DNA from 3 places in the Stenotrophomonas sp. LMG 10879 genome. Region 1 is predicted to be linked to each of the others. Evidence: predicted binding sites of a transcription regulator. Region 1 holds the regulator's gene; each other region holds the start of a gene.

The links. The regulator FliA, encoded in region 1, starts transcription of late flagellar genes. The targets are predictions, from matches to a motif close to TAAAGTTTNNCNNNCNNNGGCCGATAA.
Region 2: the regulator FliA is predicted to act here: its motif matches at 2,946-2,972, upstream of CR919_RS17540 (GGDEF domain-containing protein).
Region 3: the regulator FliA is predicted to act here: its motif matches at 7,592-7,618, upstream of CR919_RS10325 (methyl-accepting chemotaxis protein).

What each region holds. Positions count from the first base shown of each region.
Region 1 is NZ_PEJT01000001.1:173,550-183,723, reverse strand. It holds gene CR919_RS00730 (bifunctional diguanylate cyclase/phosphodiesterase) at 1-482, shown strand, start outside; gene flhB (flagellar biosynthesis protein FlhB) at 648-1,778, shown strand; gene flhA (flagellar biosynthesis protein FlhA) at 1,775-3,877, shown strand; gene flhF (flagellar biosynthesis protein FlhF) at 4,023-5,642, shown strand; gene CR919_RS00710 (P-loop NTPase) at 5,629-6,516, shown strand; gene CR919_RS00705 (RNA polymerase sigma factor FliA) at 6,513-7,256, shown strand; gene cheY (chemotaxis response regulator CheY) at 7,276-7,668, shown strand; gene CR919_RS00695 (protein phosphatase CheZ) at 7,668-8,273, shown strand; gene CR919_RS00690 (chemotaxis protein CheA) at 8,276-10,114, shown strand.
Region 2 is NZ_PEJT01000012.1:127,628-137,801, forward strand. It holds gene CR919_RS17530 (helix-turn-helix domain-containing protein) at 1-197, opposite strand, end outside; gene CR919_RS17535 (MFS transporter) at 277-1,458, shown strand; gene CR919_RS17540 (GGDEF domain-containing protein) at 1,499-2,914, opposite strand; gene CR919_RS17545 (TonB-dependent siderophore receptor) at 3,202-5,448, shown strand; gene CR919_RS17550 (hypothetical protein) at 5,495-6,421, opposite strand; gene CR919_RS17555 (cation diffusion facilitator family transporter) at 6,640-7,614, shown strand; gene nfi (deoxyribonuclease V) at 7,637-8,311, opposite strand; gene gpmA (2,3-diphosphoglycerate-dependent phosphoglycerate mutase) at 8,406-9,155, shown strand; gene CR919_RS17570 (M13 family metallopeptidase) at 9,347-10,174, shown strand, end outside.
Region 3 is NZ_PEJT01000005.1:370,963-381,136, forward strand. It holds gene CR919_RS10280 (GspE/PulE family protein) at 1-1,389, shown strand, start outside; gene CR919_RS10285 (glutamine amidotransferase) at 1,361-2,107, shown strand; gene CR919_RS10290 (BPSS1780 family membrane protein) at 2,159-3,070, shown strand; gene tatC (twin-arginine translocase subunit TatC) at 3,161-3,910, opposite strand; gene tatB (Sec-independent protein translocase protein TatB) at 3,907-4,380, opposite strand; gene tatA (Sec-independent protein translocase subunit TatA) at 4,396-4,623, opposite strand; gene CR919_RS10310 (YSC84-related protein) at 4,698-5,588, opposite strand; gene hemH (ferrochelatase) at 5,755-6,717, shown strand; gene CR919_RS10320 (alpha/beta hydrolase) at 6,714-7,571, shown strand; gene CR919_RS10325 (methyl-accepting chemotaxis protein) at 7,863-9,959, shown strand.

The DNA of each region.
Region 1 (10,174 bases):
GCGAGGTGATCGAGCGCTACGCGATCGCCCCGCGCAACCTGGTGCTGGAGATCACCGAGAGCACGGTGATGCGCGATACCGATACCAGCCTGCGCCTGCTGCAGAGCTTCTCCGCCCTGGGCGTGGGCATTTCCATCGATGATTTCGGCACGGGCTACTCCAGCCTGCTGTACCTGAAGCGCCTGCCGGCCACCGAGATCAAGATCGACCATGCGTTCGTGCGCGACCTGGAACACAGCGCCGAAGACGTGGTGATCGTGTCGGCCATCGTGGCGCTGGGCCATGCACTGGACATGGATATCGTGGCCGAGGGCGTGGAGACCGCCGCGCAGCGCGCCTACCTGGAGCGCCTGGGCTGCGATTACCTGCAGGGCTACCTGCTCGGCCGGCCGGTGGACGCCGCCCGCTTCATGCAACTGCACGACCTGCCGCGGCCACGGGTGGAGCTGGCGCAGAGCCCGCAGGACCAGCCCCCGGGGTAGCGCCGGGCCATGCCCGGCGGATGCAATGATCCAGGCTGCCCGCTCGCCGGGCATGGCCCGGCGCTACCGGTACCTGCTCCGGCAGGCGCCAACTTCGGTTGGCACATGCGCCGTCACGGAACGATTCTTGCACGCAGCCCGGCATCCCCTGCTGCAGTGCCTGTGATGTCCGAGAACGAATCCGCCGGCGAAAAAACCGAACAACCGACAGAAAAACGCCTGCGCGACGCCCGCGAACAGGGCAACCTGCCGCGCTCGCGTGAACTGGGCACGGCCGCCGTGTTCGGCGCCGGGGTGATCGCGGTGATGGCCATGAGTGGCTCGATGGCCAGCGGCGCCAGCGCCTGGATGCGCCATGCGCTCAGCCCCGAACAGAGCCTGCGCCAGCACCCGAAGGCGCTGTTCGGCCACTTCGGCGACCTGCTGCTGCAGCTGATGTGGGTGATCGCGCCGCTGGTGCTGGTCTGCCTGCTGGCCAGTTTCCTGGCGCCGGTGGTGATGGGCGGCCTGCGCTGGTCGGCCAAGGCGATGATGCCCGACATCAACCGCATGAACCCGATGAGCGGGCTGAAGCGCCTGTACGGCCCCGAAGCGGTGGCCGAGTTCATCAAGTCGCTGCTGCGCGTGGCCTTCGTCGGCGTCGCCGCCGGCATGGTCGTGTGGACCAGCTTCAACACCCTGCGCGGACTGATCCACCAGCCGCTGGAAACCGCCATCGGCGACGGCTTGGGCTTTACCCTGCGGCTGCTGCTGGCCACCGCCGGTGCCATGCTGGTGCTCGCCGCCATCGACGCGCCGTACCAGCGCTGGAACTGGATGCGCAAGCTGAAGATGACCCGCGAAGAGCTGCGCCGGGAAATGAAGGAAAGCGAAGGCAGCCCGGAAGTGAAGGGCCGCATCCGCCAGCTGCAGCAGCAGATGGCCAACCGCCGGATGATGGAGGCGGTACCCACCGCCGACGTGGTGGTGGTCAACCCGACCCACTATGCGGTGGCCCTGAAGTACGAAGGTGGGGCCATGAATGCGCCCACCGTGGTCGCCCTGGGCGTGGATGAAACCGCCCTGCGCATCCGTGAAGTGGCCGACGGCAACAAGGTCGCCATCGTCTCTGCCCCGCCTTTGGCACGCGCCTTGTATCGGGAAGGCCAACTCGGCAAGGAAATCCCCGTGAGACTGTATTCAGCCGTCGCCCAGGTCCTCTCTTACGTCTACCAGCTGCGCAGCTGGCGGACCGGCCCGATGCCGTCCACGCCGCACATCCAGGTTGATGAGTTCGGCAACGGGGGCCGCCCATGAGCGCCCAGGCATCCAGCTTCAATACCCGCCGCGCGCTTGAGATGATCCGCCAGGGCCTGGGCGCGCCGCTGATCGTGCTGGCCCTGCTGGCCATGGTCGTGGTGCCGCTGGCCGCGCCGGTGCTCGATGCGCTGTTCACCTTCAACATCGCCATCTCGCTGATGGTGCTGCTGGCGGTGGTCTACGTGAAGCGCCCGCTGGACTTCACCATCTTCCCGATCGTGCTGCTGATCACCACCATGCTGCGGCTGGCGCTGAACGTGGCCTCCACCCGCGTGATCCTGCTCAACGGCCAGAACGGCCACGAAGCGGCCGGCAAGGTGATCGCCGCGTTCGGTGAATTCGTGATCGGCGGCAACTACGCCGTCGGCATCGTGGTGTTCGCGATCCTGACCATCATCAATTTCGTGGTCATCACCAAGGGCGCCGGCCGCGTCTCGGAAGTGACCGCACGCTTCATCCTCGATGCCATGCCCGGCAAGCAGATGGCGATCGATGCCGATCTCAACGCCGGTTTGCTGACGCGCGAGGAAGCCAAGCTGCGCCGCGAAGAGGTCCGCGAGGAAGCCGACTTCTACGGCGCAATGGACGGTGCCAGCAAGTTCATCCGCGGCGATGCGATCGCCGGCATCCTGATCCTGTTCATCAACATGCTGGGCGGCCTGGCCGTGGGCGTGCTGCAGCATGGCATGCCGTTCGGCGAGGCCGCGGCCACCTATACCCTGCTGTCGATCGGTGACGGCCTGGTGGCGCAGCTGCCGGCGCTGCTGGTCTCCAGTGCGGTGGCGATGCTGGTTACCCGTGCCTCGCGTTCGCAGGACATGGCACAGGCAATGACCGGCCAGGTGTTCGGCCAGTACCGTGCGCTGGCCATCACCGCCGGCATCCTCGGCGTGGTCGGCCTGGTGCCGGGCATGCCCAACGTCGCTTTCCTGACGCTGGCCGCGATCCTCGGCTTCATCGCCTGGAAGGTGTACCGCAAGGGCCTGGCACCAGCGCAGGCCGACGCCGCGGCAGGCGAAACCAACGCACTGAACGCGCTGGGCCGCCCCGCGGCCCCCGCGCCCACGGCGGAACTGAGCTGGGATGAACTGCGCCCGGTCGATCCGCTGGGCCTGGAAGTCGGCTATCGATTGATCTCACTAGTGGACAGCAACCAGGGCGGCGAACTGATGCCGCGCATCAAGGGCGTGCGCCGCAAGCTCACCCAGGACGTCGGTTTCCTGATTCCGTCGGTGCACATCCGCGACAACCTGGAACTGCCGGCCAACGGCTACCGGGTCCTGGTGCATGGCGTGCCGGTGGCTACCGCCGAAATCCATCCCGACCGCGAACTGGCGCTGGACCCCGGCAGTGCGCTCGGTCCGCTGGAAGGCATCGCCGGCAAGGACCCGGCCTTCGGCCTGGATGCGACCTGGATCCAGCCGCACCAGCGCGCCCAGGCAGAAACCCTGGGCTACACCGTGGTCGACCCGGCCACGGTGGTGGCCACCCACCTTTCGCACCTGATCCGCGAGCACGCACCGGAACTGCTCGGCCACGAGGAAGTGCAGCATCTGCTGGCCAACCTGGCCAAGAGCGCGCCCAAGCTCGTCGAAGATCTGACGCCGAAGGCGCTGCCGCTGTCGGCGGTGGTGCGCGTGCTGCAGAACCTGCTGGTCGAGCGCATTCCGATCCGCCAGCTGCGCAAGATCGCCGAAGCCCTGGTCGAACATGCCCCGCACAGCCAGGACCCGGCCACGCTGACCGCCGCTGTGCGCACCGCGCTGGGCCGCTTCATCGTGCAGGAGATCGCCGGAATGTCGGCGGAGCTGCCGGTGTTCACCCTCAACCCGCAATTGGAACGTGTCTTGCAGGAGTCCACGCAGGGCAACGGCGCCGCGCTGGAACCCGGACTCGCTGAGCGACTGCACCAGAGCCTGGCCGAATGTGTCAGCAAGCAGGAAGCCCGCAACGAGCCCGCGGTGGTGCTGGTACCAGGCCCGGTGCGCGCCGCGCTGGCCCGCCTGGTCCGCCACAGCGTTCCGTCGCTGTCGGTCCTGGCTTACAGCGAGGTGCCGGAGGACAAGCGCCTGAAGCTGGTCGGAACGATCAGCTGACGCCGCCCTGCAAAGCGCCAGAAAACAGACACCACTTTCAAACACCCGCAACAGACAGATTCCAAGGGGAACCCGAACCGTGCAGACCACCGACCACCCGCGTTCTCCGACCGCCACTCCGCCGACTTCGTCCCGTGACCACAGCATGAAAATCAAACGATTCGTCGCCGCCGACATGCGCTCGGCCATGAACCTGGTGCGCAAGGAACATGGTCCTGACGCCGTGATCCTGTCCAACCGCCGGATCGAGGAAGGCATCGAGATCGTGGCAGCCGCCAACTACGATGAGAGCGCCGTGCAGCGCGCCCTGGAAGCGTCGCGTCGCGACGTGGCGCCGCCGCCCGCACCGAAGCCGCGTACCGCCGCCGACGCGGTGATCGCCGCGGTCACCCGCCGTCGCAGCAACACCCCGGCACCGGAGCCGGTGGCAGCCACCACTTCCGCCGTCGCCGCCCTCGCCCGCGCTGCCGTCGGCGCGACCGGCCGCACCCTCGACAGCGCCGACGAAATCGTGCCGACCCGTGGCAGCACCGGTTTCGCCGCTACGCTGGCGCGCGCCGCCGTCAATGAATCGACGCTGCCGGAACAGATCTTCGCCCCGTTTGCCGACGCCATCGTTGCGCCCTTGCCGGCCGCAGCTGCCGCGGTGAACCGCGCCCGCTTCCAGATCGATCCGCCGCTGGAAGACAGCGCGCAGCTGCCGGCAGTCTCGCCGCCGCCGCTGCCGGTTGCCAGCCAGGCCGCCGCAGCGCCCGAAGACGAAGCACCCCATGCGCCGGTTGCCGTGCAGCCGACGGAAGCTGCACCGGCACCGCTGCCGGCGCTGGCACCGGCACCTGCCCTCACCCTGGTCGCCGACGACGCCGAGATCCGCCACCTGCGCCAGGAAGTGGCCGGCATGCGCCAGGTGATCGAGCGCGAAATGAACCGCTTCACCGATGAGCGCCTGCGCGGCTGCCCGGTACGCGCCACCGCGCTGGACCTGATGGACGAGTACGGCTTCGACGCTGGCATCGCCCGCGACGTGGCCATGCAGATTCCGCTGGAAACCGAAGCGCATCGTGGCCGCGGCCTGATGCTGGGGCTGATCTCGCGCAAGCTGCCGATCGCCCCGGTCGACCCGATGGAGGAAGGCGGCGTGATCGCTCTGGTCGGCCCGACCGGTGCCGGCAAGACCACCACCATCGCCAAGCTGGCCTCGCGCTTCGCCGAAGCCCATGCCGCCCGCGACGTCGCCCTGGTCACCACCGATACGATGCGCATCGGCGCCCGTGAACAGCTGTACGGCTATGGCCGCCAGCTCGGCATCGCGGTGCACGAGGCCAACAGCGGCACCGATCTGGACCAGCTGCTGGAGCGCCTGAAGGACTACAAGCTGGTGCTGATCGACACCGCCGGCCTGGGCCCGCGCGACCGCGCACTGGCCGCCCAGCTGCAGTGGCTGCGCGCTGCCCGCCAGGTCCGCACCCTGCTGGTGCTGCCGGCCAACACCAGCTTCGGCGACATGGACGAGGTGGTGCGCCGCTTCGGCGCGGCCAACCTGCAGGGCCTGGTGCTGAGCAAGCTGGACGAGACCGGCCGCTTCGGCAACGCCCTGTCGGTGGCGGTGGACCACAAGCTGCCGATCACCTGGGTGACCGATGGCCAGGACGTCCCGGACGACCTGCACCGGGCCAGTGCAGCCAATCTTGTACTTCGCCTTGAAGATTTGCGCCGCGCGGCCGATATGCCCTGCAACCCGGAGTTGAACCATGCCGTCGCGTGAGTACGCCAAGCTGACCACCACCTTCCCGCTGACGGCGACCCGCAGCGAGCCGCTCGGCCCTGTGCGCACGATTGCCGTGACCGGCGGCAAGGGCGGCGTCGGCAAGACCAACGTGTCGGCCAACCTGGCCGTGGCGCTTGCCGGCATGGGCAAACGCACCCTGTTGCTGGATGCCGACCTCGGCCTGGCCAACATCGACGTGATCCTCGGCCTGAGCCCCACCAATACCCTGGCCGACCTGGTCGCTGGGCGTTGCAGCCTGGATGACGTGATCATCGAAGGCCCGAACGGCGTGCTGGTGGTGCCGGCCGCGTCCGGCCGCCGGCACATGGCCGAGCTGGCCCCGGCCGAGCATGTGGGCCTGGTCAACGTGTTCTCCGAACTGGAGCGCGAGCTGGACATCATGGTGGTGGACACCGCCGCCGGCATCACCGATGGCGTGCTGACCTTCTGCCAGGCCGCGCAGGACACCGTGGTGGTGGTCTGCGACGAACCGGCCTCGATCACCGACGCCTATGCCCTGATCAAGGTGCTGTCGCGCGAGCGTGGCGTGGACCGCATCCAGGTGGTGGCCAACATGGTGCGCGACCCCAACGAAGGCCGCGTGCTGTACGAGAAGCTGACCCGCGTCTGCGAGAAATTCCTCGCCGATGTCTCGCTGAACTACCTCGGCTGCGTGCCGCAGGACGACTGGCTGCGCCTGTCGGTGCAGCGCCAGCAGCCGGTGGTGAAGGCCTATCCGTCCAGCCCGTCGGCACTGGCGATCACCGAGATCGCCCGCCGCACCGCTCGCTGGCAGGCACCGACCGAGCCGCGCGGTGGCGTCGAGTTCTTCCTCGAACGCATCATCAAGCAGCGTGGGGTGGCCGCATGAAAGGCGCCGCCCAGTACAGAGAGGTCCAGCGCACGGCGGCCAATGAAGTAATCGCCCAGCACTCGGACCTGGTGCGGCGCATCGCCCACCACCTGGCCGCACGCCTGCCGGCCAGCGTTGAAGTGGACGACCTGATCCAGGCCGGCATGATGGGCCTGATCGAAGCGTCGCGCAGCTACGACGCCGACCAGGGTGCCTCGTTCGAGACCTACGCCTCGATCCGCATCCGCGGTTCGATGATCGATGAGATCCGTCGTGGCGACTGGGTGCCGCGTTCGGTGCACCGCCGTGCCCGCGACGCCGCTGCCACCATCCGCCGCCTGGAGCAGAGCACCGGCCGCGCCGCCAGCGCCACCGAAGTGGCCGCCGCGATGGAGATGCCGTTGCCCGAGTACCTGCGCCTGATGGAAGACGCCTCGCGCGGGCAGGTGCTGAGCCTGGAATCACGCATCGAAGACCAGGGCGAGCTGGACACCGTCGCCCAGGGCGGCCCGACCCCGCAGCAGGTGCTGGAACGCGGCGAGTTCGGCCGCGAGCTGGGCAATGCCATCGGCCACCTGCCCGAGCGCGAACAGCTGGTGCTGTCGCTCTACTACGAGCAGGAACTGAACCTGAAAGAGATCGGCGCAGTGCTCGGCGTGAGCGAGTCGCGGGTCTGCCAGATCCACGGCCAGGCGGTTCTGCGCCTGCGTGGCCGACTGAAGATTTTCGAGGCGGCCGACGCCGGCCTCGAGAGCTGATCAACAAAGGAACTCTGCTTTGAACAAGAACATGCGCATCCTGATCGTCGACGATTTCTCGACCATGCGTCGTATCGTCAAGAACCTGCTGGGCGATCTGGGCTTCACCAATACCGCCGAAGCCGAGGACGGGCATGCCGCGCTGTCGTTGCTGCAGAGCCAGCCGTTCGACTTCGTGGTGACCGACTGGAACATGCCGGTGATGACCGGCATCGAACTGCTGAAGGCGATCCGTGCCGATGCCAAGCTGAAGACCCTGCCGGTGCTGATGGTGACCGCCGAAGCCAAGCGCGAGCAGATCATCGAAGCGGCGCAGAACGGCGTGAACGGATACATCATCAAGCCGTTCACCGCACAGACGCTGGAAGAGAAGCTCGGCAAGATCTTCGAACGCCTGGCGGCCAGCGCTTGATGGACACCACGGTCGACAAGAGCGCCCTCGCCCTGCGCCTGCAGGAAGCCCTGGATGCATTGGAATCCGGCGACGAGGCGGCCTGGCGCCAGCGCATCGACGGCCTGGTGGCGCTGCGCACCCAGCCGATGATGAGCGGCCTTTCGCGGCTGGCCCGCGAACTGGGCCAGGCACTGGGCGAACTGCCGACCGTGCCCGATGAAGCCGGCGAGCTGGACGACGCCTGCGCGCGCCTGGACCACGTGGTGGCGATGACCGAACAGGCCACCCACCGCACCCTGGACCTGGCCGAAGAGTGCCGCAACCTGACCGAACAGCTGCGCGCCGATGGCCTGCAGCCGGGCCAGGACGTGCAGCTGGACCGCATCCGCCACAACCTCACCGAGATCGCCCTGACCCAGAGCTACCAGGACCTGACCGGACAGATCATCCGCCGCGTGGTGGGCATCGTCCGCCGCGTGCACGAAGGCTTCGGCGCGCTCGGCCTGCCGCCGGAACAGCATCGCACCGACCCGGAACTGGCCGGGCCGGCACTGAAAGGGCTGGACCGCCATGCGGTCTCGCAGAACGACGCCGACGACCTGTTGTCGGATCTGGGGCTGTAACCATGGGCGCGGTAGCCGACGACATCACTGCCGATTTCATCATCGAGGCCCAGGAAATCCTGGATCGCCTCGGCGAACAGCTGGTGTCGCTGGAACAGGCACCGCAGGACAATGAACAGCTCAACGCGGTGTTCCGTGGCTACCACACGCTGAAAGGCGGCGCAGGTTTCCTCGGCATCACCGCGATGGTCGAACTGTGCCACGCCGCCGAAGAGGCGCTGGGCGCCGCGCGTGCCGGCCAGGCCGTACTGCAGGCACATCACTTCGATGCCGCCCAGCAATCACTGGACTACCTGCAGTCGATGCTTGACGCGGTGTCCTCGGGTACCGAGCCCGGCTTTGCCCCGCCCGAACTGGTCGCCCAGTTCGACGTGCATGGCGGTGGCGCGGTTGCGCCCTCGGCCGCCACGCCGGGTGCCGGCGGTGGTGACCTGATCACCGACGACGAGTTCGAAGCCCTGCTCGACCAGCTGCACGGCGGCAAGGCGCCAGCACCCGTGGCGGCGGCGAAGAAGGCCGACGACATGATCAGCGAAGACGAGTTCGAGGCGCTGCTCGACCAGCTGCATGGCGGTGCCGCCCCGGGCAGCAACGCCATCGCCGCGATTGCTGCCGCACCGGCACCACGACCGGCGCCCGCGCCGGCCGCACCCGCTGCCAAGCCGGCGCCCAACAAGCCCGTCGCCGAAGCCGAACACACCGTGCGCGTGGATACCAAGCGCCTGGACGCCATCGTCAACCTGATCGGCGAACTGGTGCTGTCACGAAACCGGTTGAAGACGCTGCGCACACGCCTGCGCGATGAAGAGCTGGACCGTGCCGTGTCGACGCTGGATATCGCCACCGCGCGCCTGCAGTCGGCAGTGATGCGCACCCGCATGCAGCCGGTCGGCAAGGTGTTCTCGCGCTTCCCGAAGGTGGCGCGCGACGTTGCGCGTTCGCTGAAGAAGGAAGTGGACCTGGAACTGATCGGCGCGGAGACCGAGCTCGACCGCAACCTGGTCGAAGCGCTGGCCGACCCGCTGGTGCACCTGGTCCGCAACGCCATCGACCATGGCGTGGAAATGCCTGATCTGCGCGAAGCGCAGGGCAAGCCGCGGATGGGCCACGTGCGCCTGTCGGCGCAGCAGGAAGGCGACTACGTCAGCATCGAAGTGCAGGACGACGGTGCCGGCATCGATCCGGAAAAGCTGCGCGCCAAGGCACGCGAAAAGGGCCTGATCGATCCGGAAGCCGCCGCCCGCCTGAGCAGCGAGGAATGCCTGCACCTGGTGTTCCTGCCGGGCTTCTCGACCAAGCAGCAGGTCACCGACATTTCCGGCCGCGGCGTCGGCATGGACGTGGTGCAGTCGCGCATCCGCGAGCTGAGCGGGCAGATTCAGATCCAGTCGGAACTGGGCCGCGGCAGCCGCTTCATGATCCGTGTGCCGTTGACCCTGGCGATCCTGCCGACCCTGCTGGTGCAGGCCGGCGAAGACGTCTACGCCCTGCCACTGGCCCGCGTGATGGAAGTGCTGCATGCACCGCGCACCTCGCTGGGCTGGTTCGATGGCCGCGCCGTGCTGGACCGTCGCTCGCACACGCTGGCGCTGGTCGACCTGCGGCAATGGCTGGATGTGACGCCGGCCGCCTCGCCGCTGCTGACCATCGTCGTGCTGCAGGCCGGTGAAGCGCGCTTCGGGCTGGTGGTGGACCAGGTGCGCGGGCGCGAGGAAGTGGTCATCAAGCCGCTGCCGAAAGCCCTGCGCGGCCTGCGCGGTTATGCCGGTGCAACCTTGATCGGCGATGGTCGCATGGCACTGATCCTGGACGTGGACGGACTGCGCAGCCCACACGACTGACCCGATTCCTGAACGCGACACGCAAGAGCGCCGGGCCAGCCCGGCGACACAGGAAACTGT
Region 2 (10,174 bases), on a different contig from region 1:
GGCTGCTGCACCAGCAGCCCCGCCTCGACCAGTCGCCGCAGGCGGTCGCTGAGGATGTTGCGCGCCGCGCCCAGGCTGCGCTGGAAGTCGCCGAAGCGGCTGATGCCATCGAAGGCGTCGCGGATGATCAGCAACGCCCAGCGGTCGCCAAGCAGATCGGCGCTGCGGGCCACGGGGCAGGGGCTGTTGGCGTGCATGGTGGACTCCATCGATTGTGGTTGCAGTTTAAAACCAGTGGCGCTACCGTGCACGCAGTTTCAAATTGCAACCACACTGATGATGCCTTCGCTGTCCCGCCCGTTGTTGGGTCTGCTCGCCATTGCTGCCGGTGCCAGCGTGGCCAACGTTTACTTCGCGCAGCCGCTGCTGGAGCGCCTGGCCCACGATTTCGCCCTGGATGCCGCGGTGGCCGGCGTACTGCTGGCTGCCACCCAGGCCGGCAGCGTGCTGGCTCTGCTCGGCTTGCTGCCACTGGCCGACCGTGGCGACCGTCGCCGACTGCTGCGGGCGCAACTGCTGGCGCTGGTGGTGGCGCTGCTGTGGCTGGCCGCCGCCCGCAGCACCGCGTGGTTGCTGTCGGGCATGCTGCTGGCGGGGCTGCTGGGTACCGCGCTCACCCAAGGGTTGATCGCCTACGCCGCCAACCTCGCTGCACCGGAGCAGCGCGGGCGGGTGGTCGGCATGGTCCAGGGCGGCGTGTTCATCGGCCTGCTGTCGGCACGCGTGGTGTCCGGCGCGGTCGCCGCCGTGGCGGGATGGCGCGCGGTGTACCTGCTGTCGGCACTGCTGATGGCAGCGCTGGCGCTGCTGCTGTGGCGTCGGCTGCCGCACGTGCCGGTGCCTGCAATGGCGCCGGCGTGGCGCGAGCTGCTGCGCTCCATGGTGCAGATGCTGCTGCAGGATCGGGCACTGCGCGAACGTGGGCCCTTGGCACTGCTGTTGTTTGCCGGTCTCAATGTGTTCTGGGCGGCGGTGCCACTGCCGTTGTCGGCGCCGCCCCTGAGCTGGTCGACCGCTGGCATCGGCGCGCTGGGCCTGGCCGGCATCATCGGCGCGCTGCTGGCAGCAAGGGCCGGGCACTGGATGGATCGTGGCTTCGCCCATCGGGTGAGCCTGGGGGCGCTGCTGCTGATGCTGGTCGCCTGGGTGCCGCTGCTGGGCCTGTCGCACTCGCTGGCCCTGTTGCTGCTGGGCGTAATAGTGCTGGACCTGGGCGGGCAGGCGTTGCATGTGTCCAACCAGGCCCTGCTGCTGCGTGCACCGGCCGAACGGCATGGGCGCCTGGTGGCGCTGTACATGCTGTTCTATGCGGTGGGCAGCGGTGCGGGCGCCGCCGCAGGCACCTGGATGCAGGCGCGCTACGGGTGGCCGGCGGTGTGCGTGCTGGGAGCGGGAATCGCCCTGCTGGCCTTGGCGTGGTGGGCGGCGTGGCGCATTCCGCGCAACGCCGCCGCGTAGCACCGAATCTGTTCGAGGCCCTGCCGCGCGCGCTGCAGGCTCAACGTTGCAGCGCGCGTCGCCCGGGTGCCTCCGGCAACGCTTCGTCGGCCACCACCACACGGTTGCGGCCCTGTCGCTTGGCGGCATACATCGCCGCGTCGGCGCGCGCCATCACCCGCTCGTAATCGGGATGCCCATCGTGCCCGGCCACGCCGATGCTGGCGGTCAGCCCCAGCGTCTGTCCATTCGGCAGGGTGATCGGCGATTGTGCAATCTGCCGACGCAGGCTTTCGGCAATCACCTCCGCCTGCGATTCGCTCGCCGCCACCAGCACCACCACGAACTCCTCGCCGCCGTAGCGGAACAGGTAGTCGCTGCCACGGGTCTGCTGGCCGAGCAGGGCGGCAACGTGCTGCAGTGCGCGGTCGCCGGCGTCGTGGCCGTGGCCATCGTTGATCGCCTTGAAGTGATCCAGGTCCAGCAACAACAGCGAGAACGGCGTGTGGTTGCGCGTGGACAATTCGATCTCACGGCGCAGCACGGTCGGCAGGAAGCGCCGGTTGAGCAGGTTGGTCAGCGCATCGCTGCCCGCATCCAGTTCGCCGATGCGTTCGAACAGCAGGGTCATCAGGTTGCGGATGGTGGCCAGGTCTTCACGGATCGCCGGCAGGGCGGTCAGACGCCGTGCCGGATCTTCATCCGTGGCGCGCTGCAGGCTGCTGTCGATGCGTGCCATCAAGCCGCCGACCTGCTGCGTCTCGCTGCTTTCGCCGAAGCTGGGAATGCCCTTGTGGGTGAACCACAGGCCGAATTCCGAGGTCGCCAGACTGGCGTTGTCGGCGCCTGTCGCATGGCCGGCGAGGGTGTACAGCAGGCTGTTTTCCCAATCCAGCAGCAGGGCGCGCTGGCGCTCGCGCTCGGTGCTGACGTTCTGCACCAGCGAGAACAGCCGGTACGCTGCATCGGTGCGCGACGAGCGCTCGCGGGCATGCGTATAGGCCAGGGTCATGCCCTCCATGGCGATGTCCATGATCGCGCTGAGGCAATCGATGGCGGCGAAGGCGGTGTCGCTGTCATGGGCGTCGGCGCGCAGGCGCACGAACAGCTCGTGCTTGAGCACGCGTGCTCCGCGAGTCACCAGGTCAACCGGAATGCCGACCCGCGCATGCACATCGCCGATCACCCGCTGTGCGGCGACCGTAGCGGCAATGCCATCCGCATCGGTGGTCAGCAGCTGCGCCAGCCAGCGCTGCATCGCCGGTTGCAGGCGCTGCTTGACCTGTTCATGGGACAGGAAGCGGCGCGCACGCGTGTCCTGCAGCAGCACTTCGTAGAAGCGCCGTGCCAGCGTCGGCGGTGCATCGGCGGCTACGGCATGCAGCAATGCAGCGGCGGCGGGGCCGGCCTGCAGCAGGCACTGCTGCCAGGCCTGAGCCAGCGGTTGGCTGGCTTCGTCCAGTTGGGGTGTATCCACGTCGATCTCTATCGGCGCACAACAGACCACGGTATCGGCCGCAGCTGTCGACGGTTGATGGCAGGTAAGCCGGCCAGTTTAAGCGCCATGCAGGCCGAAAAACCCGCGCAGAGCACATGCCGGCAGATGTCGCAATGCGTTGACGCATTTGAGAATCACTCGCATTTGTGAAAAAATGACGGCAGGAACCGACCTGCGGGCATCCCGCAGCGATCGTTCCTCCTCCCCCGTCGCCGCCTCGTGCCCTATGCCAGAGGCTTCCGCTGCCCTGCCAGAAGGTCCAGAACATGCCTGCACACACTCTTTCACCGCGCCCGCTGGCGCTTGCCGTCGCCACGCTGCTGGCTGCCGGTACGGTTACCGCGCATGCGGAAACCGATGCCACCGATATCGATACCGTGCATGTCACCGCCTCGCAGATCGCGCGGCAGGCGCTGGGCACCTCCACCATCACTGCTGAAGACATCGCCAAGCGGCCGCCGGTCAACGACATCGCCGAACTGCTGCGTACGATGCCTGGCGTCAATCTGACCGGCAACAGCGCGTCGGGCCAGTACGGCAACAACCGGCAGATCGATCTGCGCGGCATGGGCCCGGAAAATACCCTGATCCTGATCGACGGCAAGCGCGTGGGTGCACGCGACGCGGTGCGCATGGGCCGCAGTGGCGAGCGCAACACGCGCGGCGATACCAACTGGGTGCCGGCGGAAATGATCGAGCGCATCGAAGTACTGCGCGGCCCGGCGGCGGCGCGCTATGGCTCGGGTGCCTCCGGTGGCGTGGTCAACATCATCACCAAGCGCCCGACCGGCGACCTGACCGGCGCGGTTGACCTGTACGGCCTGGTGCCCGAACACAGTGCCGAGGGTGGCAGCAAGCGCGTCGGCCTGCAGCTGAGCGGGCCGATGACCGACACGCTGTCGTTCCGGCTGTACGGCAACCTCAACAAGACCGATGCCGATTCGCTGGATCTCAACCGCAACTTCGCCACCGCTGCCAACGCGGTACCGCCGGCGGGCCGCGAAGGCGTCAAGAACCGCGATGTCAACGCGCTGCTGCGTTGGGACGTGACCGCCAACCAGGTGGTCGAATTCGAGGCCGGCACCAGCCGCCAGGGCAACATCTATGCCGGCGACCGTGCGGTCAGCACCACCGGAACCTCCACCGGCGTCGACCTGGCCGCGCTGGCCGAGCAGCAGGCCGAAACCAACCGCATGTACCGCAGCACCGGCGCGATCACCCATCGCGGACGCTGGGGCGATGTCAGCTCGCGGCTGACGGCAGCGGTGGAAGGGGTCAACAATTCGCGCATCAACGAAGGCCTGGCCGGTGGCCCGGAAGGCAGCTTCAACGGCGCTGACTGGTCGACGTCGCGCCTGCGCAACTACCAGCTGGACGGCGAGGTCAGCTTCCCGACCACCCTCGGCGGCGCCGAGAACGTGTGGACGCTGGGCTTCGAATACCTCGACAGCCGGTTGACCGATCCGTATTCCATGAGCCAGTCCAGCAGCAGCGGGGGGGGCATTCCGGGCCTTTCGGCCGATCGCGCACGCGGCAAGTCCGATGCACAGACCACCGCCGTCTACGTGGAAGACAACATCTACCTGGGCGAACGCTGGATCGTGACCCCGGGCCTGCGCTTCGACCATCACAGCCAGTTCGGCAACAACACCAGCCCGAGCCTCAACGCGCAGTTCAGGCTCAACAGTGACTGGGTGGTGAAGGGCGGCATCGCACGCGCGTTCAAGGCGCCGAACCTGTATCAGTCCAACCCCGACTATCTGTATTACACCCGTGGCAACGGCTGCCCCAACGCATTGCCGAGCCTCGGCGCCGGCTGCTACATGCGGGGCAATGCAGATCTCAAGGCAGAGACCAGCCTGAACAAGGAACTGGGCGTGGAGTGGGCACCGCAGAGCGGCTGGCAGGCCTCGTTGACCTATTTCCACAATGACTACAAGGACAAGATCCAGGCCGGCTACACCCAGATCGGCCTGACGGCCGACAGCAAGGGCCGCATTTTCCGCTGGGAAAACGCACCCAAGGCCATCGTGCAGGGGCTCGAGGGCAACCTGGTGATTCCGCTGCTGGGCGAGCAGGGCGATCGCCTGAAGTGGAGCAACAACTTCACCTACATGGTGGAGAACGAAAACAAGAGCACCGGCCAGCCGCTGTCGGTGATTCCCAAGTACACCGTCAACACCATGCTGGACTGGCAGGCCACCGAGCAGCTGTCGCTGCTGCTGACCGGCACCTTCTACGGCAAGCAGGAACCGGCCACGACCAACATCAACAACGACCCGCGCTGCACGGCCAACTGCGATGCGTCCACCGTGCTGCAGACCCGCGGCGCGTACAACGTCTGGGGCGTGAGCGCGCGCTACAAGGTGACCGACACGGTCAGCGTGGGCTTCGGCGTCAACAACCTGGCCGACAAGCGCCTGTTCCGCGAGGCCAACAGCAGTGATGCCGGTGCGGCGACCTACAACGAACCCGGTCGCGCGTACTGGGCGAGCCTGCGTTTCGGGTTCTGATCCGATGCGGGGCTGCGCCGGGCGATCCCCGGCGCGGCCTGGTGGTTCACTTCACCTGACGGCAATCTCGCAGGTGCACGCCGCCGGTATCCATCTTGTCGACCACACCTTCCAGCTTCACCCAGTCATTCTCGCGCAGGGTGGTGCCCAGCGCCATCTGATCCGCGGCCAGTGCGCAGTGCACGGTGAAGTTGGCGTTGTTGTCGCCGTTCGACTGGCGCCCACCGATGCCACCGATGCCCTTCATCTTGGTCACCAGATAGCCTACTTCGATGGTTTTGCTGAAGCGGTTGGGCTGGGCTGTGTAGACCTGGCCATCGATGACGAAACGACGACCGAAATACTTGACGAGTAATGGCTGGTACATCGCGTCGGTGTCCGGTGCGGTGCTGGTGCCGGAAAACAGCGCTCTGAGCGGTGCGGTGTTGATCTCCCGTTGCAGCCGTTTGGAGTCCTTGCCCATTTCGGTGGACATGCCGACCGCGGTGGCCTGGATCGGCTTGTCGAAACCGCTGGAGACACGCACGGCTTCGGCGATCGCCTCGCCCTCCGCGCCGGTCTTGAGCTTGTCCAGCCAACCACACAGCGCGCTGCGAGCGTCCTCTTCCTTGGCGGTCTGCCCGCGTGACAGCTTGGTGCCGACCACCACGGTGCCTCCATTGGAGGCGGTGATGATGCTGACCAGGGGCATCTTCGTGTCGGTCTGCAGGACATACATCTGTCCTTCGGTCTCGGCTATGACGTCACCACTGACGAAGTTGTTGCCCTCATCAAGTGCCGCCTTGCGCAGCTGGCCCAGCGCACTTCGGGGCTTCAGCCCGGGTAGGGTGACCTCGGAGGTGAAGAACTGCCCATTGCGGGGGTCGCCTACCGAACGGAAATTCTGCTGGCAGGTCTTGGCCGAGGCGTTTGCGACAATGCCAAGCGCGCAGGCTGCGGCGACGGCGATCCAAGGTGTTTTGGTGGTCCACATGTTCCGGATTCCTTGTGCTGGTATGTCCATTGGGGCAACAGAGCCGAGGCGACCCGTCTGCCCGTCCCCGTCCAGGGGGATGCGGTCATCATAGTGTGGCCTGGCATGGGCGCAAGCTGCAGCAACCCGCCTCGCGGACTCCGCAATGTTATAAACACCGTGATAGTTTCCCAACGCCCGTCGGCGTAGCCTGCCTCCATCGCAAAGGAGCTGTTGCCATGGGTCACGACCACGATCACCTGCCATCCGAGATCCGCCACGAGAAACCCTTGTGGTGGGCGCTCGGCCTGACCTCCACCTTCCTCGTGGTGGAGGTGGTTGGTGCGTTCTGGACCAACAGCCTGGCGCTCCTGTCCGATGCCGCGCACATGGCCACCGACACCCTGGCGCTGATGATCGCGCTGGTGGCCGTGCGGCTGAGCCGGCGTCCGCCGGATGCACGCCGCACCTACGGTTATGCGCGCCTTGAAGCACTGGGCGCGATGATCAATGGCGCCATGCTGTTCGTGGTTGCCGGCTACATCCTGTGGGAAGCCATCGGTCGCTTCCGCCAGCCGCAGGAGATCGCCTCCACCGGCATGCTGGTGATTGCTGCGGTCGGTCTGGTGATCAACATGATCTCCATGCGCCTGCTGCAGGCCGGCAGCGGCGAGAGCCTCAACGTGAAGGGCGCCTACCTGGAAGTGTGGGCCGACATGCTCGGCTCGGTGGCGGTGATTGCCGGTGCGCTGCTGATCCAATGGACCGGTTGGAAGCCGATCGACCCGATCCTGGCCGTGCTGATCGGTCTGTGGGTGCTGCCACGTACGTATGTGCTGATGCGCGAAGCCATCAACGTATTGCTGGAAGGTGTGCCCAAGGGCATGGATGTGGCCAGGGTGCGCGACCGCCTGTCCGACCACGACGCGGTGTTGGACGTGCATGACCTGCACGTGTGGGCGCTGGCATCCAGCACGCCGGCACTGACCGCGCACATCGTGATGCGCGAAGGCGACGACGCCGACCGCCTTCGTCGCGAACTCGGTGATCGCCTGCACGATGATTTCGGCATCGAGCACGTGACCCTGCAGATCGAAGCCGACCATTGCGGCGAAGCCTGTGGCCAGCCATCAGCGGCCAAGGATGACGACCACGCCGGGCACGATCATGCAGCCACCGACGCGCAGGGCCATCGCGGTCACGTGCATCGCTGAGCGGTATTGCCCAGTTGCACCGCTATTTGTCGCGCCGCGAGGCCAGCCGATCCGCCAACCGGGTCGGCTCGGGCAGGCGATAGCCGCGCAGCGTGCGCCGCACCCAGGACAGCGCGGTATCGGCACTGACCCGATGCCCGCCGGCAACGAACAGCGGCTTGCAGCGCAGCTTGCTGCGCAGCACCCAGCCGAGCTGCTCGCTGCCATCCAGCAACGGCGTATGCGCGCCAGCGTCGGCGCCCGGCTCGACGAAGCGGCCGACCAGCTTCGATTTGGCCACGCCGATGCTTGGCAGGTCGGTCACCACGCCCAGGTGCGCGGCGATGCCCAGGCGGCGCGGATGGCTGATGCCGTGGCCATCGACGAACACCAGGTCCGGTGCGCGCGGCAATAGTGCCAACGCGGCCAGCAGCGCCGGCAGTTCGCGGAAGCTGAGCAGGCCCGGGATGTAGGGCATGACGGTGGCGATGCGGGCGATTTCCTGCGCCACCGGCTGCAGGGTCTCCGCGTCGAGCAGTACGGCCGCGGCACGGGTGATCGCGCCGTCTTCCTCGAAGCCGACATCCAGCCCGGCCAGCCAGCGCACGGTGGCGGGCAGGTGGTCCTGGCGCTGCACGCGGGTGGCCAGCTGCTTCTGCTGCTCGCGGGCGGCACTGACGCTGCCTTCCCAGCGCCCGGGGTCGATCACGGTATTCATCGGCCACAGGATGACATCCCCACCGCCACGGCGCGGTGAGCGGGCGCCGGGGCTACAATGGCCGCCTGCCTTTCCTCGCGTTGGAGACCCTGCAGTGACCCGTAAACTCGTACTGTTGCGCCATGGCCAGAGCCAGTGGAACCTGGACAACCGCTTCACCGGCTGGGTCGACGTCGACCTGACCGAACAGGGGCGCCGGGAAGCGGCTGCCGCCGGCCGCCTGATGCGCGAGGAAGGCCTGCAGTTCGACGTTGCCCACACCTCCGTGCTCAAGCGCGCCATCCACACCCTGCAGGGTGCGTTGGCCGAGCTGGAGCAGGACTGGCTGCCGGTGAACAAGTCCTGGCGCCTCAACGAGCGCCACTACGGTGGCCTGCAGGGCCTGGACAAGGCCGAGACCGCCGCCAAGCATGGCGAAGACCAGGTCAAGGTGTGGCGCCGTTCGTACGACATCCCGCCGCCGGCAATGGACCTGGAAGATCCGGGCCATCCGATCCATGACCGTCGCTACGCCGGCCTGGACCGCAACGCGCTGCCGGGCACCGAATCGCTGGCCACCACCCTGGACCGCGTACTGCCGTACTGGCACGACGCCATCGCGCCGCAGCTGAAGGATGGCAAGACGGTGCTGGTCACCGCCCACGGCAACTCGCTGCGCGCGCTGTACAAGTACCTCAACAACGTGTCGCGCGAGGAAATCCTCGAGCTGAACATCCCGACCGGCATCCCGCTGCTGTTCGAGTTGAACGACGACCTCACGGTGAAGTCGTTCCGCTACCTGGGTGACCCGGAGGCGGCGCGCAAGGCCGCTGAAGCCGTGGCCAACCAGGGCAAGGCGAAGTAAGAACGAAGGGCCGGCGCACGCCGGCCTTCGCTTCTGTAGAGCCGAGCCCACGCTCGGCTGATGCATTGCCGACGTTTTCAGAAAGCAGCCGAGCATGGGCTCGGCTCTACAGGCGCACTCCTGTGACCTTTGGCCGGTCCGTATTGCCGGCCTTCCCGGCTACCCTGTGGAATTACCCGCAGGAGAGCCTCATGAACTTCCGCAATCTGGTCCCGTTGGGCCTGACCATCGCCATCGCCGCTTCGCTCGCCGCCTGTGGCAAGAACGAGACCGCGCCCGCTGCCGACGCCGCCAAGCCGGCGTTCGACCAGTCTCAGATCAAGACCGCGCTGATCTCGCTCAACAGCGCCGATCTGGATCCGTCCATCGCTGCATGCACGGACCTCAACGGCTTCGTCAACAGCAAGTGGCTGAAGGCCAACCCGGTGCCGGGCGACCAGACCACCTGGGGCAGCTTCGAGATCCTTCGTGAGCGCTCGCTGGAAGTGCAGCACGCGCTGGTCCAGCAGGCCGCCGCCAGCCAGGCCAAGGCCGGCTCGGTGGAAGCCAAGATCGGCGACATCTGGAAGACCGGCAACGACGAAGCGAAGATCGAGGCTGCCGGCCTGGCGCCGCTGCAGCCGACGCTGGACAAGATCACCGCGCTGAACGATACCGCCGCCATCACCCAGTACCTGCGCGACAGCCAGGCGCAGGGCCAGGGCGTGCTGTTCTCGCTGTTCGCCAACGCCGACTACAAGGATTCGGCCAACGTCATCGCCTATGTCGGCCAGGGCGGCCTCGGCCTGCCGGAGAAGGGCTATTACTTCGACGAATCACAGGCCAAGATCCGCGACGCCTACGTGGCCTATATCGCGCAGGTGCTGACCCTGTCCGGCGTGGACGCCGCGCAGGCCGCGGAGCAGGCCAAGGCGGTGATGGCGTTCGAGACCCGCCTGGCCAAGGCCTCGATGTCGCGCATCGAGATGCGTGACCCGGCCAAGCGCTACAACCCGCTCAGCGCCGCCGACGCGGACAAG
Region 3 (10,174 bases), on a different contig from region 1:
CACCTGACCCGCCTGCGCATCGAGCTGGCGGTGGTCAATCCGCTCGACCTGCACCGTTACACGATGGAGTTCTTCGGCGTCACCCGCTCGGTGCGCGGTGCCCGTGGCGACGTGCGTGGCGAGGCCAACACCACCCTGCCCAGCTTCGAGCAGCTGGTCGAACTGGGCCGCACCGGCGACGTCAATGCCGACGACCAGCACATCGTGCACATCGTCGACTGGCTGCTGCAGTACGCCTACGAGCAGCGCGCGTCGGACATCCACCTGGAGCCCCGCCGCGAAATGGGCCGCATGCGCTTCCGCATCGACGGCGTGCTGCACAAGGTGTTCGAAGTGCCACCGGCGGTGATGACCGCCGTGGTCAGCCGTATCAAGGTGCTCGGACGCATGGACCTGGCCGAGCGCCGGCGCCCGCAGGATGGTCGCATCAAGACCCGCTCGCCCGGCGGCCGTGAAGTGGAAATGCGCCTGTCGACCATGCCGACCGCCTTCGGCGAAAAGTGCGTGATGCGCATCTTCGACCCGGAAGCGGCCTTCAAGAGCATCGACCAGCTCGGCTTCAGCCCGCAGGAGGCAGCCGGCTGGACCGCCCTGGTCGAGCGCCCGCACGGCATCGTGCTGGTCACCGGCCCGACCGGTTCGGGCAAGACCACCACCCTGTATTCCACCCTGAAGCGGCTGGCCACGCCGGACGTCAACGTGTGCACGGTGGAAGACCCGATCGAGATGATCGCGCCGGAATTCAACCAGATGCAGGTGCAGACCAACATCGACCTGGACTTCGCCAGCGGTGTGCGCACCCTGCTGCGGCAGGACCCGGACATCATCATGATCGGCGAGATCCGCGACCTGGAAACCGCGCAGATGGCGGTGCAGGCCTCGCTGACCGGCCACCTGGTGCTGTCCACCCTGCACACCAACGATGCGCCCTCGGCCATCACCCGCCTGCTCGACCTGGGCGTGCCGCATTACCTGCTGTCATCCACCGTCAACGGCATCCTCGCCCAGCGCCTGGTGCGCACCCTGTGCCCGCACTGCAAGCAGCCGCACACCCTCGGCAGGGCCGATTGGGCGGTGCTGGCTGATAGCGAAGCTGCATATCCAGATGCCGCCACGCCCTGTCGGCCGGTCGGTTGCCTGGAGTGCCGGCGCACCGGATTCCTCGGCCGCATCGGCCTGTATGAGTTGCTGCCATTGGGCTCGCGCCTGCGCGGGTTGATCCGTGCGGACATGGATCTGGCCGGTTTCAACCGTGCCGCGCGTGCTGAAGGCGTGCGAACCCTGCGCCAGGCCGGGCTTGAAAAGGTGGCACAGGGGCTGACTACAATCGAGGAAGTCCTGTCCGTACTGCCTCCCCCGGATGAATCCAGCGCCCTTCCTGATCCTTGAAACCGGCCGCCCCGTGCCGTCGCTGCGCCGTTACGGGCGCTTTCCGCACTGGATCCGGGTGGCCGCCGGCCTGGAGGAACACCAGACCGTGGTGGTCGACGTCGAGCATGGCGCCGACCTGCCCGATCCGCGCGACTTCGCCGGCGTGCTGGTAACCGGCTCGGCCGCCTTCGTCACCGACCACGCCGAATGGAGCGAGCGCAGTGCCGCCTGGCTGCGGCAGACCGCGCACGACGACGTGCCGGTGTTCGGCATCTGCTACGGCCACCAGCTGCTGGCCCACGCGCTGGGCGGCGAGGTGGCCTACAACCCCGCCGGGCGCGAATCGGGAACGATTGAACTGGCACTGGACCCGCAGGCCGCGCAGGACCCCTTGTTCCAGGGCCTGCCGAGCCACTTCGCGGCCCATGCCACCCATCTGCAGACCGTGCTGCGCGTGCCTGAAGGTGCAGCCGTGCTGGCACGCTCGCCGCTGGATGGCTGCCACGCCTTCCGCTGGGGCCGCCAGGCCTGGGGCGTGCAGTTCCATCCGGAATTCGCCACCCACCACATGCGTGGCTACGTGCGCGCGCGCGCCGACTGCATCGGCCGACATGGTGGTTGTGCGCGCAGCATCGAGCGCGCGGTCAGCGCCGCCCCGCTGGCCCGCCAGCTGTTGCGGCGCTTTGTCCGCCAGGCCCGGCTGTCTTCAGCCCAGCCGGTGGCAAAACAGGGATAATCGGCGGCACGGGCACACCGCCCGGCCCCTCCTGTCCCTCCCCGGATGTCCATGAAAGAGATTCGCAAGCTGCCAGCCTCGGCGGGCGCCCAGTGGTTGCTGGATACGTTCTCGCTGTATCGGCGTGCGCCGCTGCAGCTGGCCCGGATCGGCCTGACCTGGCTGCTGGTGAACTGGGTGGTCACCCTGCTGGGGACGATGCTGCCCGGCACCGCCGGCCTCGCCCTGCAGATGATGACGCTGGTGATTTCACCGGTGATGTTCGGCGGCATGCTGTACGCCATGGGTGAGATCGACCAGGGCCGTCCCGGCCTGGCCACCCATCTGCTGCAGCCGATCCGCGATCGTCGTGTCAGCCACCTGCTGGTGCCGCTGGCGATCCAGGTGCTGGCCGTGCTGCTGCTCGGCGCGCTGCTGTACCTGATGATCGGCCGCGAGGGCTTCACCGCCTTCAGCGACACCATGACCAAGATGCAGGAACTCGGCCGCAGCGGGCAGCAGATCAGCCCTGAAACCGCCGCCGAACTGGTCGCCAACCTGCCGGCGCAGCGCATCGCGCTGTGGATGCTGCTGGTGTTCTGCACCGCCGTGGCGCTGACTCTGGCGATGTTCACCCAGCCGGCACTGGTGGTGTTCGACCGCCAGAGCGGCATGCACGCGCTGCGCCTGAGCCTGCAGGGCTGCATCGAGAACATCGGCGCCACTGCCGTGTTCACCGTGCTCGGCCTGATCGCCGCGTTCTGCGTCTACGTGCTGTTCGTGATCGTGGTCCAGCTGGGCATGCTGATCGGCGGCCCATTGGCGGCGGCATTCATTGCGCAGCTGGTGTTCACCACGGTGCTGATGCCGCTGTATGTCGGCGCGGTCTATGCGGCGTGGAAGCAGATGTTCGTGCATCGCGGCAGCCGCGGCGCACCGCCGGTGCCGCAGTCGCCGCCTGCCAACGACGTCTTCCACGCCTGAGCCGGGCTCAACGGTAGCGCCGGGCCATGCCCGGCGGATGGATATCACTTCGCCCCACGAACGCCGGGCATGGCCCGGCGCTACCGGGAATCAGGCCGCAGGCTTCTTGACCACCGAAGACGGCACCAGCCAGCGCGCGGCGTGGATGCCCAGCTCGTACAGCAGGCACATCGGGATCGCCAGCATCAGCTGCGACACCACATCCGGCGGGGTCAGGATCGCAGCGAGCACGAAGATGCCGACGATCGCGTAGCCGCGCCCTTCCTTGAACTGCTGCGGCGTGATCCAGCCCAGCAGCACCAGGATCACCATCGCCACCGGCAGTTCGAAACTGCCGCCGAAGGCGAAGAAGATCGCCAGCACGAAATCCAGGTAGGCATTCGCATCCGGGGTGATCGCGATCACTTCCGGGCTGAAGGTGGTGAGGAAGTGGAAGACCGCCGGCAGCACCAGGAAATAGGCGAAGGCGCAGCCGGTATAGAACAGCAGCACCGACGAGACCAGCAACGGCATCGCCAGGCGCTTCTCGCGTGCATACAGGCCCGGCGCGACGAACGCCCACAGCTGGTACAGCAGCCATGGCACGGCCACGAACAAGGCCACGAAGAACGTCAGCTTCAACGGCGCGAAGAAGGCGCCGGCCGGGTTGGTGGCGATCATCGTCTGCCCGTTGGGCAACTGCGAGATCAGCGGCTCGGCCAATGCGTTGTAGAGCTTCTGGGTGAACGGCAGCAAGCCCAGCAGAACCACGCCCAGGCCAAGCAACGCACGCACCAGGCGCGCGCGCAGTTCAACCAGGTGTTCCACCAGCGAACTTTCGCCGAAATCGTGTTCGCTCATGACGGGCGCTCCGTGCGCGCAGGCGTTTCGGCCGCGGTATCAGCAACGGTATCGCCCGCAGGTTCGGCAGGGGTGGGCGCGGTGGCAGCACCTTCCGGCGAAGCCACCACCGGCTCGGTCGTATCCATCAGATGCGGGGGCAGTTCAGCCGGTGCCGGTGCACGCACCTGCTGCGCCAGCGTGTCGCTGTGCTGTTGCATCTGCTCGGCTTCGCGGCGCACGGCTTCGCCGCTGGCACGCAGCTGGTTCTCGGTGTCCTGCATGCCCTGGCGCACGTCCTGCATCTGCCGCTTGATGTCTTCGGCCTGCAGTTCGCGTTCCAGTTCCTGCTTGACCGAATCCCATTGATTACGCGCGCGGCGTACCCACAGCCCGGCGAAGCGGGCCGCCTTGGGCAGGCGCTCAGGTCCGAGCACCACCAGGGCGACCACCGCGATCACCAGCAGTTCGCTGAAGCCGATATCAAACACCGCAACCGCTCCGGATCAACGCGCGTTGCGGTCGTGCTCGTCCTGCGCGGCGCGCGCGGCGTCCTGGCTGCGCGACTCGTCGCCCAACTGTGCGTTCGGCTTGTCTTCGTCGTGCATGCCCTTCTTGAATTCCTTGACCGCCGAGCCGAGATCCTTGGCACCACTGGTCAGGCGCTTGGTGCCGAACACCAGCAGGACGATGGCGAGTACGACCAACCAATGCCAGATGCTGAAACTGCCCATAAGTCGCTCGTTACGTTAGTGATCAGATTGCCGAGCATAGCGCACCGGCTGTAAGCCGGCGCACGTGACGAAAGTCAGTTGTTGCCCAGCGTTTCAGTGCGGATTTCACCGTCATTGACCGGCTGGAAACCCTGCTGGGCCGGCGGCGGGGTCTGCGGCACGGCCTGCAGCGGCGCCGTGGTCGCTTCAACCGGTGCCGCAGGTGCTGCCTGAACAGGCGCCGGGGCGGGCGCTGCAGCGGCGGCCGGACGCGGTGCGTCATTGCCACCGTTGCGGTTGTTGCGCGCCGCGTAGGTCGCCTCTTCCAGGCGATCACGGAAAGCGACCACATCCATTGACGGCGAGCCCGCCGCGCGTCCCTCGAAGATCATCCGCGGCGTGGTGTTGCTGCCGTAGGCGTCGAGATTGGCGGCATCGTCGATCTGCAGGATCGCACCATCCAGGGCGACGCCTGCGAACAGGCCACGGGCGCGCGACCACGACCAGATCTCAGCCTTCAACTGGCCATCGGTGGCGGCGGCGGCATTGCGGCCCACCGGACCGGCGGCCACACCGGCATCGGCGCCGAGGGTGAACTTGCCGTTGACGAGGTTGTCCAGGCTGCGGTCGTTGCGGAACACCAGCACCACGTCGGAGGACTGCACACCGGCCTGGAAGCCGATGCTGCCGCCGGTGAGCTTGATGAATACCGGGTTGGACCACGCACCGTTGGGCATGCGCACCGACATCAGGCCGTGGCCACGGCGTCCGCCGATCACCAGACCGGCCTTGATCGTGTCGGGAATGACGATGACCGCGCGGCCTTCGTCGAGCAATTTGTCCGGAATGCCCTGTTCAGGGATTCCCTGGATTTCAGCCAGTACACGCACCGCGTTGCGGGCGCGCTGGTCTTCCTGCGGTCCGGCCATGGCCTGGCTGGACAGCAGGCTGGCGGCGATCAGCAGGGCTTGGATCGGGCGACGCATGGCAGGCTCCAGAAGTCAGTCCATAGGAAGATATAGCAAGTGACTGAAATTAGTAGTGTTGTGATGAATCCCCAATGAGCGTTGCCTGCTCACATTGGCCTCAGCAATGACATCGATGCGAAGCCTGCATACCGACGTGACGATGGAATCGGCGACAATAGCGCCCATGCTCGACGCACCCGATACCGCCGTATTGGCGGTCAACCTAGGCACGCCCGAGACGCCGACGGCTCCCGCCGTTCGTCGTTACCTGGCCGAATTCCTGTCCGACCCGCGCGTGGTCGCCCTACCGGCACTGCTGTGGCAGCCCCTGCTGCGCGGCCTGATCCTGCCGCTGCGCAGTGGCCGTTCGGCCGCCAAGTACGCTCAGGTGTGGCTGCCGGACGGCTCGCCGCTGATGGTCCACACCCGCCAGTTGGCGCAGGCGATGCAGGCCCTGCTGCCGACGCTGCGCGTCCGCCACGCGATGCGCTACGGCGAACCGGCACTGACCACCGAACTGGATCGGCTGGCCGCCGAGGGCGTGCGCCGCATCGTGGTGTTGCCGCTGTATCCGCAGTATTCGACCACCACCACCGCCTCGGTCGAAGACCGCGTGGATGCGTGGCAGCGCAGGAACCCGCAGATCACCGTCAGCCTGGTGCAGGATTATTCGATTGATCCGGACTGGGTTGCGGCCGTCGCCGGCTCGATCCAGCGCTATTGGCAGCAGCACGGTCGCGGCCAGAAGCTGATGTTCTCCTTCCATGGCATTCCGCAGCGCCTTGCCGATGCCGGCGATCCCTATCCGCAGCGCTGCGAGGCCAGTGCACGCGCGATCGCCGCGGCGCTCGGCCTGGGCGCGGATGACTGGCAGATGGGTTACCAGTCGCGCTTCGGCCGCGAACGCTGGCTGCAGCCCTACGCCGAACCCAGCCTGTGGGAGCTGGCAGAGGCAGGGGTGAAACAGATCGACGTGGTCTGCCCCGGCTTTGCCACCGACTGCCTGGAAACGCTGGAAGAAGTCGCGATGGGCTTCACCGAGACGCTGGCCGAACGCGGCGCACAGATGCGCTACATCCCCTGCCTCAACGCTGAACCGGAACACGCCCGTGCACTGGCACGGCTGGCCGTGGCCTCGCTGGCATGACCCTGCAGCCGTTTGAACTGCAGATCGCGGGCGTACGCGTTGCCGGCCTGCGCCGTGCGGGCGACGGACCGCGCGTGCTGGCCCTGCACGGCTGGCTCGACAATGCGGCCAGCTTCGTGCCGCTGGCGCCGCATCTGCCGCAACTGGACCTGGTGGCGATCGACCTGCCCGGACACGGCCACAGCGCACATCTGCCCACTGGTGCGGTGTACACCACGCCAGCGGCGATCACCCATGTACTCGATGTCGCCGACGCGCTGGGCTGGGACCGGTTCACCCTGATGGGCCATTCGATGGGTGCCGGCATCGCCAGCCTCACTGCGGCGGTCAGTGATCGCATCGAACGCCTGGTCGCCATCGAGGCGCTCGGCGGCCTGCGTGGGCCGGAAGAGGACACCGCCAGCCGTCTGCGCGAACACGTCGATGCCACCCGAGCACTCGCACGCAAGCAGCTGCGCGTGTTCCCCGATCTGGCCGCACCGATCCGCGCGCGGATGATGACCAACCAGCTCAGCGAAGGCTGCGCACGCCTGCTGGTCGAACGTGGTGTCGAGCCGGTCGATGGCGGCTATCGCTGGTGCAGCGATCCGCGCCTGATGCTGCCCACCGCAATCCGCCTCAGCGAAGGCCAGATCGACAACCTGCTGCAGGCCATCAGCTGCCCGACCCAGGTGATCTACGCCACGCCTGCGCAGTCGTACTATCCCGAGCCGATGCGCAGCGAGCGCCTGCAGCACCTGCGTGATGGCCGCTTGGCGGTATTCCCCGGCAATCATCATCTGCACATGGAACACCCGGCACAGGTTGCCGCGGTCATCGATGCATTCCTGAGCGGAAACAGCAACGCGCGCTGATCATCGTCGGCTGCGCGGACTTCACTCTGCGCCACTGCGGCCGATAGAACGGTAGTGGGCCCCTGCGCCCACAGCACGCAGGCCCTTTGTGCCTGCGGCTTGTTCCTGGTTCTGCAAGGAAGACCGCATGTCCCGTCTGCTGCACCGTCATCCACAGGATGTGGTCACGGTGTCTGTCCTCCGCGTCGCTGCCTGCGCCGCATTTTCCGAATTTCCCGACCGTGCCGTCGTTGCGCTCCTCCGCGCTGGGCGTTGCAGGGTCGCTGCCGTCCGTTGATCCAGGAGTTGCCGATGTCCATTGCGTCCTCCCGCCCCCCCGACCAGGGCCGTCCCCCTTATCTGCAACAGCTGGCACAGCGGGGCGATCGTCGCCTGCTGCTGGGCAGCGTGGTATTCGCAGCGATTGGCCTTGTGCTGGCCGTGCGCGGTACGTCGCTGCCCGCCGCCAGCGCCGTTGCCGCCGCGGTACTGCCAGCCGCCTGGCTGGGCTGGCGCCAGGCCGGCCAGGCCATCGCCCGCAACGGCCTGGCGGTAGTGCTGTCCCTGCAGTTGAGCCTGCTCTGCCATATCGGCGGATTGAATGCCGCGTTGCCGACTGCACTGCTGCTGGGCGTGCTGCTCACCCAGCGTGACCGCCTGCCGTTGTGGCTGGCCGGCGCCATTGGCGTCACTGCAGTGCTGGCGCCGTTGCTGGACGGAGCGGCCGTGCTGCCACCGCTTTTGAATGCCACTGCCCTGGCGGCGCTGACGCTGGTGCTGGGCCAGACCGCCGCACGCCTGCGCCAGCAGAGTGAAGCGCTGGGTCACGGACCGCACCGCCTGGCCGCATTGGCACGTGACATCGCCACGGGCGCCGACCTCGGTGCACACAGCGATGCACGCAGCTACGCACCCGGCTCACTGGCCCACGCGTTGGCCGATACCGCGCGCCACGTGCAGGCGCAGCGCGGCCGCGAGGCCGAGGCGCACGCCGAGAACGCGCAGATCCGCCAGGCACTGGACGCCTCGCGCACGGCGATGATGATTGCCGACAACGATCACGTCATCCGCTACGTCAACCGTTCGGTGGTGGCGCTGCTGCGCAACCAGCAGGCCACGCTGCGCCAGGCGTTCCCCGATTTCGACGCCGAGCGGCTGGTCGGCAGCAGCATCCATCGTTTCCATGCCAACCCGGACCGCATCCGCGGCATCCTCAACGGGCTGCAGGTGACACATCACGGCAAGGTACGGATCGGGCCGGTGCATTTCGCCCAGGTGGTCACCCCGGTGTTCGATGCACAGGGCGCGCGGCTGGGCTTCGCGGTGGAATGGCATGACCGCACCCATGAGCTGACGCTGGAGAATGCCGTTGCCGGGATTGTCGATGCCGCCGCACACGGTGATCTCGAACAGCGCCTGCAGGCGAGCGAGGGCGCCAGCTTCCTCGACGGCCTGACCGGTGGCATCAACCAGTTGCTGGATACTCTGGGCAGCACGGTCGACGAAGTGCGGCAGATGCTCTCGGCGATGGCCAACGGCGATCTCGATCGCCGCATGCAGGGCGAGTATCACGGCGCATTCGCCGCCATCCAGCGCGACGCCAACGCCACCGCGAGCCAGTTGGCACGCATGGTCGGCCACATCCAGCACTGCGCCACCACCATCAGCACGGCCGCCAGCGAGATCGCCGCCGGCAACGGTGCCCTGTCCGAGCGCAGCGAACGACAGGCTGCGCATCTGCAGGAAACCGCCGCTTCCATGGAAGAACTGACCGCCACCGTGCGCCAGAATGCAGCGCACGCGCGACAGGCCAGTGAGTTGGCCGCCTCCACCCAGGGCGCGGCAAGTGATGGCAACCACGCCATGCAGCGGGTGGTCGACACCATGCAGGCCATCGAAGGCGCGTCGAAGCGGATCGGCGACATTACCGGCGTGATCGACGGCATTGCCTTCCAGACCAACATCCTGGCGCTCAACGCAGCAGTCGAAGCGGCACGTGCCGGCGAGCAGGGGCGCGGGTTCGCGGTCGTCGCCAGCGAGGTCCGTGTGCTGGCGCAGCGATCGGCCGCCGCCGCCCAGGAGATCAAGGTCCTCATCGACGAGGCAGGTCGTCAGGTCGGCGAGGGCGCCCAGTTGGTGGCCGATGCCGGACAGCGCATGCAGGGCATCGTCGGCGGCGTGGAGAACGTAAGCCACCTGATGCGCGAGATCTCGGCGGCATCGCAGGAGCAGTCCACTGGAATCGAGCAGATCAACCAGACGGTGGTGCAGATGGACCAGGCCATGCAGCAGAACGCGGCCCTGGTGGAAGAGGCCACTGCAGCGGCACGTGAACTGCAGTCGCAGGCAGGCGCACTGAACCAGGCGGTATCGGTGTTCCGGCAGCGCGAGACGGCGTTGATCGACTGAGCCGACCCTGCGCCATGCTCCATGGAAGACGGCGCCCGCAGGGCGCCGCCTTTTTGTTGGGCGCGGTTCGCGGCAGGGTTCGTTGGCTCAACGGGTGTGAAGGCGATCCGTTCAAGGCTGCCCGCGACACGATGATGAAGGCCGAGGGCACCTGCCGCTGCGGCGAAGTAAGTCCCCCCGCCGCCGAGCTGTACACAAAGCGGCGCCCTCTGGGG